Linked DNA regions of Hydrogenovibrio crunogenus. The protein of the gene in region 1 binds, or shares a complex with, the protein of each later gene. Links are inferred from orthologs where the notes say so. Each region holds a gene or a part of one and is shown on either strand. Other genes may lie near its edges. The genes, in order: fliM and GHNINEIG_RS03695.

What was found.
Region 2: the proteins of fliM (region 1) and GHNINEIG_RS03695 are in contact, whole or in part, in a crystal structure (PDB 1F4V), measured with the Escherichia coli proteins. The link is inferred for Hydrogenovibrio crunogenus from one-to-one orthologs.

The regions. Positions count from the first base shown.
Region 1 is NZ_CP032096.1:1,557,205-1,560,289, forward strand. The notes cover bases 326-3,080. They hold fliM (flagellar motor switch protein FliM), read right to left. Parts: upstream 2,336-3,080; coding sequence 1,316-2,335; downstream 326-1,315. Other genes in these bases: GHNINEIG_RS07530 (helix-turn-helix transcriptional regulator), read left to right, coding at 326-421; GHNINEIG_RS07535 (hypothetical protein), read right to left, coding at 584-793; fliN (flagellar motor switch protein FliN), read right to left, coding at 862-1,323; GHNINEIG_RS07550 (flagellar basal body-associated FliL family protein), read right to left, coding at 2,357-2,950; motB (flagellar motor protein MotB), read right to left, coding at 2,989-3,080. In the rest of the region: more of GHNINEIG_RS07530, read left to right, coding at 227-325; more of motB, read right to left, coding at 3,081-3,085. UniProt on the Escherichia coli protein: FliM is one of three proteins (FliG, FliN, FliM) that forms the rotor-mounted switch complex (C ring), located at the base of the basal body.
Region 2 is NZ_CP032096.1:787,278-790,569, reverse strand. What follows is about bases 145-3,106. They hold GHNINEIG_RS03695 (chemotaxis response regulator CheY), read right to left. Parts: upstream 1,852-3,106; coding sequence 1,438-1,851; downstream 145-1,437. Other genes in these bases: GHNINEIG_RS03685 (MinD/ParA family protein), read right to left, coding at 2,616-3,106; GHNINEIG_RS03690 (RNA polymerase sigma factor FliA), read right to left, coding at 1,872-2,597; GHNINEIG_RS03700 (protein phosphatase CheZ), read right to left, coding at 699-1,352; GHNINEIG_RS03705 (chemotaxis protein CheA), read right to left, coding at 145-572. Also shown: more of GHNINEIG_RS03705, read right to left, coding at 1-144; more of GHNINEIG_RS03685, read right to left, coding at 3,107-3,292. UniProt on the Escherichia coli protein: Involved in the transmission of sensory signals from the chemoreceptors to the flagellar motors.

The DNA.
Region 1 (3,085 bases):
GCACTCTTCTTAAGCAGCTGCTCAAAAAGGAAAGTGAAAAGGAAGATTTAGAATTATTTTTTTAGAACGATTTCTAATAAACTTGAAAAAACTCAATCGATTAATTCTAAAAAATCCACATTAAATGGAATTTTTGATATTTAATCAGATATTAGTTAACAGATTTCTGCTTTAATTTTTATAAATGTCTTTCTGAAATATCTCCAGATTTCAGAAAGGTGGAATAATGATAGACAAAGTACCTGAGCAACTACTACCGTTGCCAAAAGTAGAGATGATGATAGGACTGAAAAAATCAAAAATATATGCTTTAATTAAAACTGGTGAATTTCCAAAAAATCGAGTAATCAAAGGTAAAGCTTTATGGTTAAGCTCAGAAATTCAAAATTGGATATCCGAACAATGGCAAGCAGCTAAGTAATGTACTATTAATGTACCACTTACTTTTAAATTACTAAAAAATCCTCTAAAAAAGCTACTTCTATAGAAAAGTTTGTTTCCGCCCATCTCCACCAAACATTCATTCAATCTGTTAGGCCTTAGCAGATTTTTCTTTCCTCTAAATTTTTTAAATAATTGATTATCAATTAACAGGAAGCGTCTTTAGATAATCGATGGTTTCCGGTGACAATATGACAATCAGTAAGACAATCACACCCAATACCAATAAAAACTTAAGCAGCAAAGTGGACACTTTAAAAATCAGATAAACCATTAAAGTGATAAACAGAAACACCAAAACGGAACTGGGATGCATTAAATCCAAAAGTGTTAAATAATCATTTGAAACCATTTTTTCTTCTTTACATAAAAAAGGGCTTACTATGAAGCCCTTTTTCTATATTAATGCTGAGGTAATCACTATTTGAGCTTTTTAATTCGCTCTTGTGGACTGACAACATCTGTTAAACGCACCCCAAACTTATCGTTAATAACAACGACTTCTCCGTGCGCAATCAATGTTCCATTTACCAATAAATCTAAAGGCTCACCCGCTAGACGATCCATCTCAATAACCGAACCCTGCGTATAAGATAGAAGATTTCTAATAGACACTTTGGCTCGTCCAATTTCCAATTGAAGCGTGACAGGAATGTCTAATAAAACATCCAAATCTACTTTCTCTGAGCTGTCGCCTCGTCCTTTTTCAAGAGCATCAAAAGAAGCGGCATCAATTTCATCAGAGTTGTTAGAAGAAGTTTCTGCAGCTTGCTCGGAAAGCGCAGCTCCCCATGGATCATCGCCCCCCGCATCAGTTCCTTCTGCCTCTGCTTGCTCGTCAAGAGCATCACCCCATGCACTTAAATCATCTTCTTCACTCATCGTACCATTCCTTTACATTTTCTACCATTCTCTCCTGATATGCAGGATGACGAAGTATTTGTTCAATTTTTACCGCTTTTCGATCTCGGCTTTCACCAACTTTACCTTTCATAACTCCGATACCTTCAGCTTTAACTGTGACCAGTTCTGGCATTTCAATCGGAATAATATCGCCTTTTTCCATCTTCATGAGGTCGTCCATGTTCATCTGAAGCTCAAGAAGATTAACCGCCAATTCAACTTCAATATTTTTGGTTTCTTCTTTAAGCGTTCTTGACCAACGATTATCTGACTCCCCTTGCAGGTTAGACATCCCTTCTTCAAGCTTATCTCGAACAGGCTCCAACATAGCATAAGGCATTACAATATCGACTCGCCCCTCAACACCTTCAAACCGTACATTGATTGGGCTTACGACGATCATATCGGTGGCATCAACGATACTGGCAAATTTAGGGTTCATTTCAGAATGCATATAATCAATTTCTATATCCATCACTGGCGCCCAAGCTTTGCGTAAATTTTCAGAAGACATATCTAAAATACTTCTGACCATACTCATTTCAACAGGCGTATATTCACGACCTTCAATTTTGAATGGAAGCAAGCCCGTTCCACCAAAATACATATCAACTGCTGTAAAGATCAGCTTGGAGTCTAATGTAAATAACGATACCCCATTAAGCGGGTTAATTCGGTATATGTTTAAACTGGTTGGGACAAAAAGGTTTCTTAAATAATCAATCATTTTAATGATTTTGACTTCGCCCGCAGTAACTTCCACGCTGGACATAATCATTTCATTAAAGTGTCTTTGAAACCCTCTTGCAAAACGTTCATTGATAATATCTAAGGCAGGCAAACGCCCACGAACAATTCGCTCTTGGTTCGTGAAGTCGTATACCTTGGCAGATGTTCCTTCAGCGGGATTATCCCCTTCTGTATCAACATCACCGCCCCCCATTCCTTTAAGAAGGGCGTCGACTTCATCTTGACTTAGAATATCATCCATTCACGTTACCTAAATTTAATCTTATTGCATCACAAAACGTTCGAAATAGACGTTTTCTAATAAATCTGGATAAATATTTCTTTTTTCCAACACCGCTCTTGCTTTCGTTAGAATCTTTTCTCTTAAAATATCTGGACCATCATCCTTACTCATAACACTATATGTTTGGACTCTTAACAAAGAAGTGATATCGTTTCTTAAAATTGGGCGATAACTTTCCATCTCTGTTATCAACTGAGGGTAATGTGACATAAACTTTAAAGTTACCGCCAAAAACTTAGCTTGCCCTTCTCCTTTAAAGTTCACCACAAACGGTTCCATCGCAAAGTACTGTGGAGGCGAGCCTGGCTCTGGTGGTTCATACTGTTTAAACTTAGGAGAATATTGTTGTACCACACCTTCACTTGAAACGACTGGTTCATCCGAGTGCTCAGCTGGCGCATGTTGCGCTGATTCTTCTGCATGAGCGGTTTGGTTTTCCCCATTACCACTTAACAGTACAAACGTCATTACAGCCACACCGACAATCAACAAAACAATGATGACTAATAGAGCAATAATCATTCCTTTTCCGCCACCACTGCTTTTTTTCTCTTCTTGAACTTCTTCTGCCATGTTCTATCCCTTAAGTTCCTAAGTTAATTCTATTATTGTTAGTTCTGGTCAAGCGGTGAGTTAATCAATTCTTTTGATAAATCTTCCATCCCAGGTGCTTCACTTAGACTTTTTAAGCGTTCATCCGCTTCTTTA
Region 2 (3,292 bases), 770 kb from region 1 along the record:
AACGCTAATTTGACTTCTTCTGCGTCTGGCTCATTAGAATCCGAGCTGGTTAACGCGTCACGTTGATTTAACAGGGCTTCAAATTCATCATCTGAAATTTCACCATCAGGATCGACACCTTCCGGCAATTCCAACTTAGGATGAGCTACTGCTTCTTCTTGAGCAGGTTCAGAAGTATCTTGTGGAGCTGCACCCCCTTTCCAAAGTGCATCCAATTCGGACAACAATCCGTCATCAGCATCTTCCAGTTCACGGGCACCGTCGTTAAGCTGTTGAATATAATCGGAAATAGCATCAAAGGCGCGCATAATGACATCTGCAGCCGTTGAATCATATTCAACATCACCGTTTCGAATTTTATCGAACACATTTTCAGCACGATGACACACTTCAATTAACGGTGTGACGCCTAAAAACCCGGCTCCCCCTTTAATCGTGTGAAACCCTCTGAAAATGGCATTCAATAAATCCGAATCCGATGGAGAGTTTTCTAGTTCAACAAGCTGTTCATCAAGCTGTTCAACCAACTCTGACGCTTCGACTAAAAAGTCCTGTAAAATTTCCTCATCCACAATGTGAACCCTCTTAAAGCTTTATCGTGTGGCTGCAATGTGTCAAAAACCCACCACTCAAATCATCTATTTTTAACTGCTAAACATTAAGCAATGACCATGCCACCAAACAATCCACAAAAGCCTCTAAATCCCTAAATCTCCTAAAAGGTCATCCACCTCATCTTGAGAACTAACCGCATTCTGTTGACTGGATTTTGTCACATTAGGTCCAATTCCTTTCATTTCTTGTGCTTTACGTTCCTCTTCCGAATCGGAAGGATCGGGAATATCATCAATATGAATGCCTGATTTATCAATCAGTTCCATCAGACTCTGCTCAAGGCTGGTCACCAGCATGATGACACGGTTTAGCACTTGGCCGGTAAGATCTTGAAACGATTGAGCCATCATGATTTCAGTTACTTCGGATTGAGCTTTAGAGATTAACTCTTTCTGAGAATCATCTGTCGCTTGTGATTCCAACGTTTCCAATAAAGCGATGGCATTTTCTGCCGCTGACAGTGTTTTATTGCTTGCTTCTTCGGTCGTTTCAATTACATATTCTAATCGTTCTGTGGCATCCGGCAATCCATGTTTTGTATGCTGAAGCAACAAAGAATCTGTGCCAAACTGTTCTAATGTATCATGTAAATTTTGAGCAATTTGCTCAACTTGCTCCAATAAATTGTCATCTCTAGTCGCGATAATCTCATCCAAGGCTTGGGATGCTTTATCGTAATCTTCTTTTTCCATGGCCTTCAATAAAGTTTTTATTTGTTTTATTTTTATATTTTTCACAGTTCCCCCTCACTCAAAAAAAAAGCCTTATGCACTAGTAAGTGCATAAGGCTTTTTCAACTTCTTCTTATCAAAAACTTGCAAATCAAGCACCCGCTGCTTTTTTTCGCTCTTCAACACGCTCAAAAATCTTTTGAATTTTACCATTCAGTGTTGCTGCAGTGAACGGCTTAACAATGTAACCATCAACCCCAGCTTCAGCGGCCTCTAATATTTGGCTTCGCTTTGCTTCTGCCGTAATCAGCAAGAAAGGCGTTTCTTTCAGTTTTTCATCAGCTCTCACATGACGAAGTAAATCAATCCCTGTCATTTGCGGCATATTCCAATCACTGACAATAAAATCATACTTACCACTTTGAATCATCGGCCAGGCTGTTGACCCATCATCCGCTTCATCAAACTTGCTAAACCCTAACTCTTTCAATAGGTTTTTGACAATTCTTCTCATCGTCGAAAAATCATCCACTACCAAAATATTCATATCTCTATCGATTTGCATCTTTTTTCCTCAAATCTACTTTAAATCCAATCTCTAAGTCTTGATTTCAAACGTTTTATCGCTTGACTGTGAATCTGGCTCACACGAGACTCACTGACTTCTAAAACTTCACCAATTTCTTTTAAATTCAGCTCTTCATCATAATAAAGTGCCATTACCAGCTGTTCTTTCTCTGGCAAGTCTTTAATTTGTTCTGCCAACGCACCCTGAAAATCGGACTCTACCAATTCTGTAATAGGCGTTTTAATTGTCCCGACCATTCGGTCTTCTGCCAGCTCATCATGGTCTGGCTCGTCAATGGATAACAATTGCGCTGAATTGGTATCCTGAAGAATATGGTAATACTCTTCAAGCGAAACCTCCATGACCTCAGCAATTTCTTCATCACGAGCCTCACGTCCCTTTTCCGATTCCACTTTTAAAATCGCTTCAGACACTTCTCTGGACTTTCGATAAACCGATCGCGGCGTCCAGTCCCCTTTACGAATCTCATCCAGCATCGCCCCACGAATTCGGATTCCAGCATAGGTCTCAAAACTCGCACCTTGAGTCGCATCAAATTTTTGAGATGACTCAATCAGCCCTATAATGCCAGATTGAATGAGATCATCCACCATAACACTATCTGGTAATCGTCCTTTCAGGTGATAAGCAATGCGTTTTACTAAAGGCAAGAAAGCCTCTATATTCATTGCTGCACCCGATGTTTGTTTATGGACATTGGCGTAAGCTTCCGTGCCAGTCATAAAGAGTACATTCCCTATCTAGTCAGACGTTGTCTGAAATAAGCTTTCTACAAAAAACTGTAAATATCCCGTTACTCCGCTTGGAATGGGCCAGTCTTCAATTTTTTGTGCAACTTCTCGGAAGGCTTTTGCAGATTCACTCATTGGCTTCCCAATGGTAACAGGTGACTGTTTTTGAATCGCCTCTCTTAGATCATGGTCAAATGGAATGGTTCCTAAATAATCAATTGTAACATCTAAGAACTGTTCACAAACTTGGGAGAACTTATCATAAAGCATTCTACCGTGTTTCTCCGAACGCGCCATATTCGCAAGTAACTTAAAGTTAGTTAATTTATACTCACGACTTAAGACTTTAATCAAAGCATAGGCATCTGTCATTGAAGCAGGTTCGTCTGTAACCACTACCACCACTTCTTGTGACGCTCGACAAAAACTGACCACACTATCAGCAATCCCCGCAGCCGTATCGATAATTAAAACATCCAGAATTCCATCTAACTCAGAAAACGCGTTAATTATTCCAGCATTTTCCATCGGGGTCAATTGAGCCATTCTTTTTACACCCGAAGCAGCAGGAATGATTTTCAAGCCTCCCGGAGCATCCACCATGACTTCTCTTAATGTTTTTTCCCCATCCAGAACATGCGATAAATTATACTTGGTTTGCAGACCTAACATAATATCAACGTTTG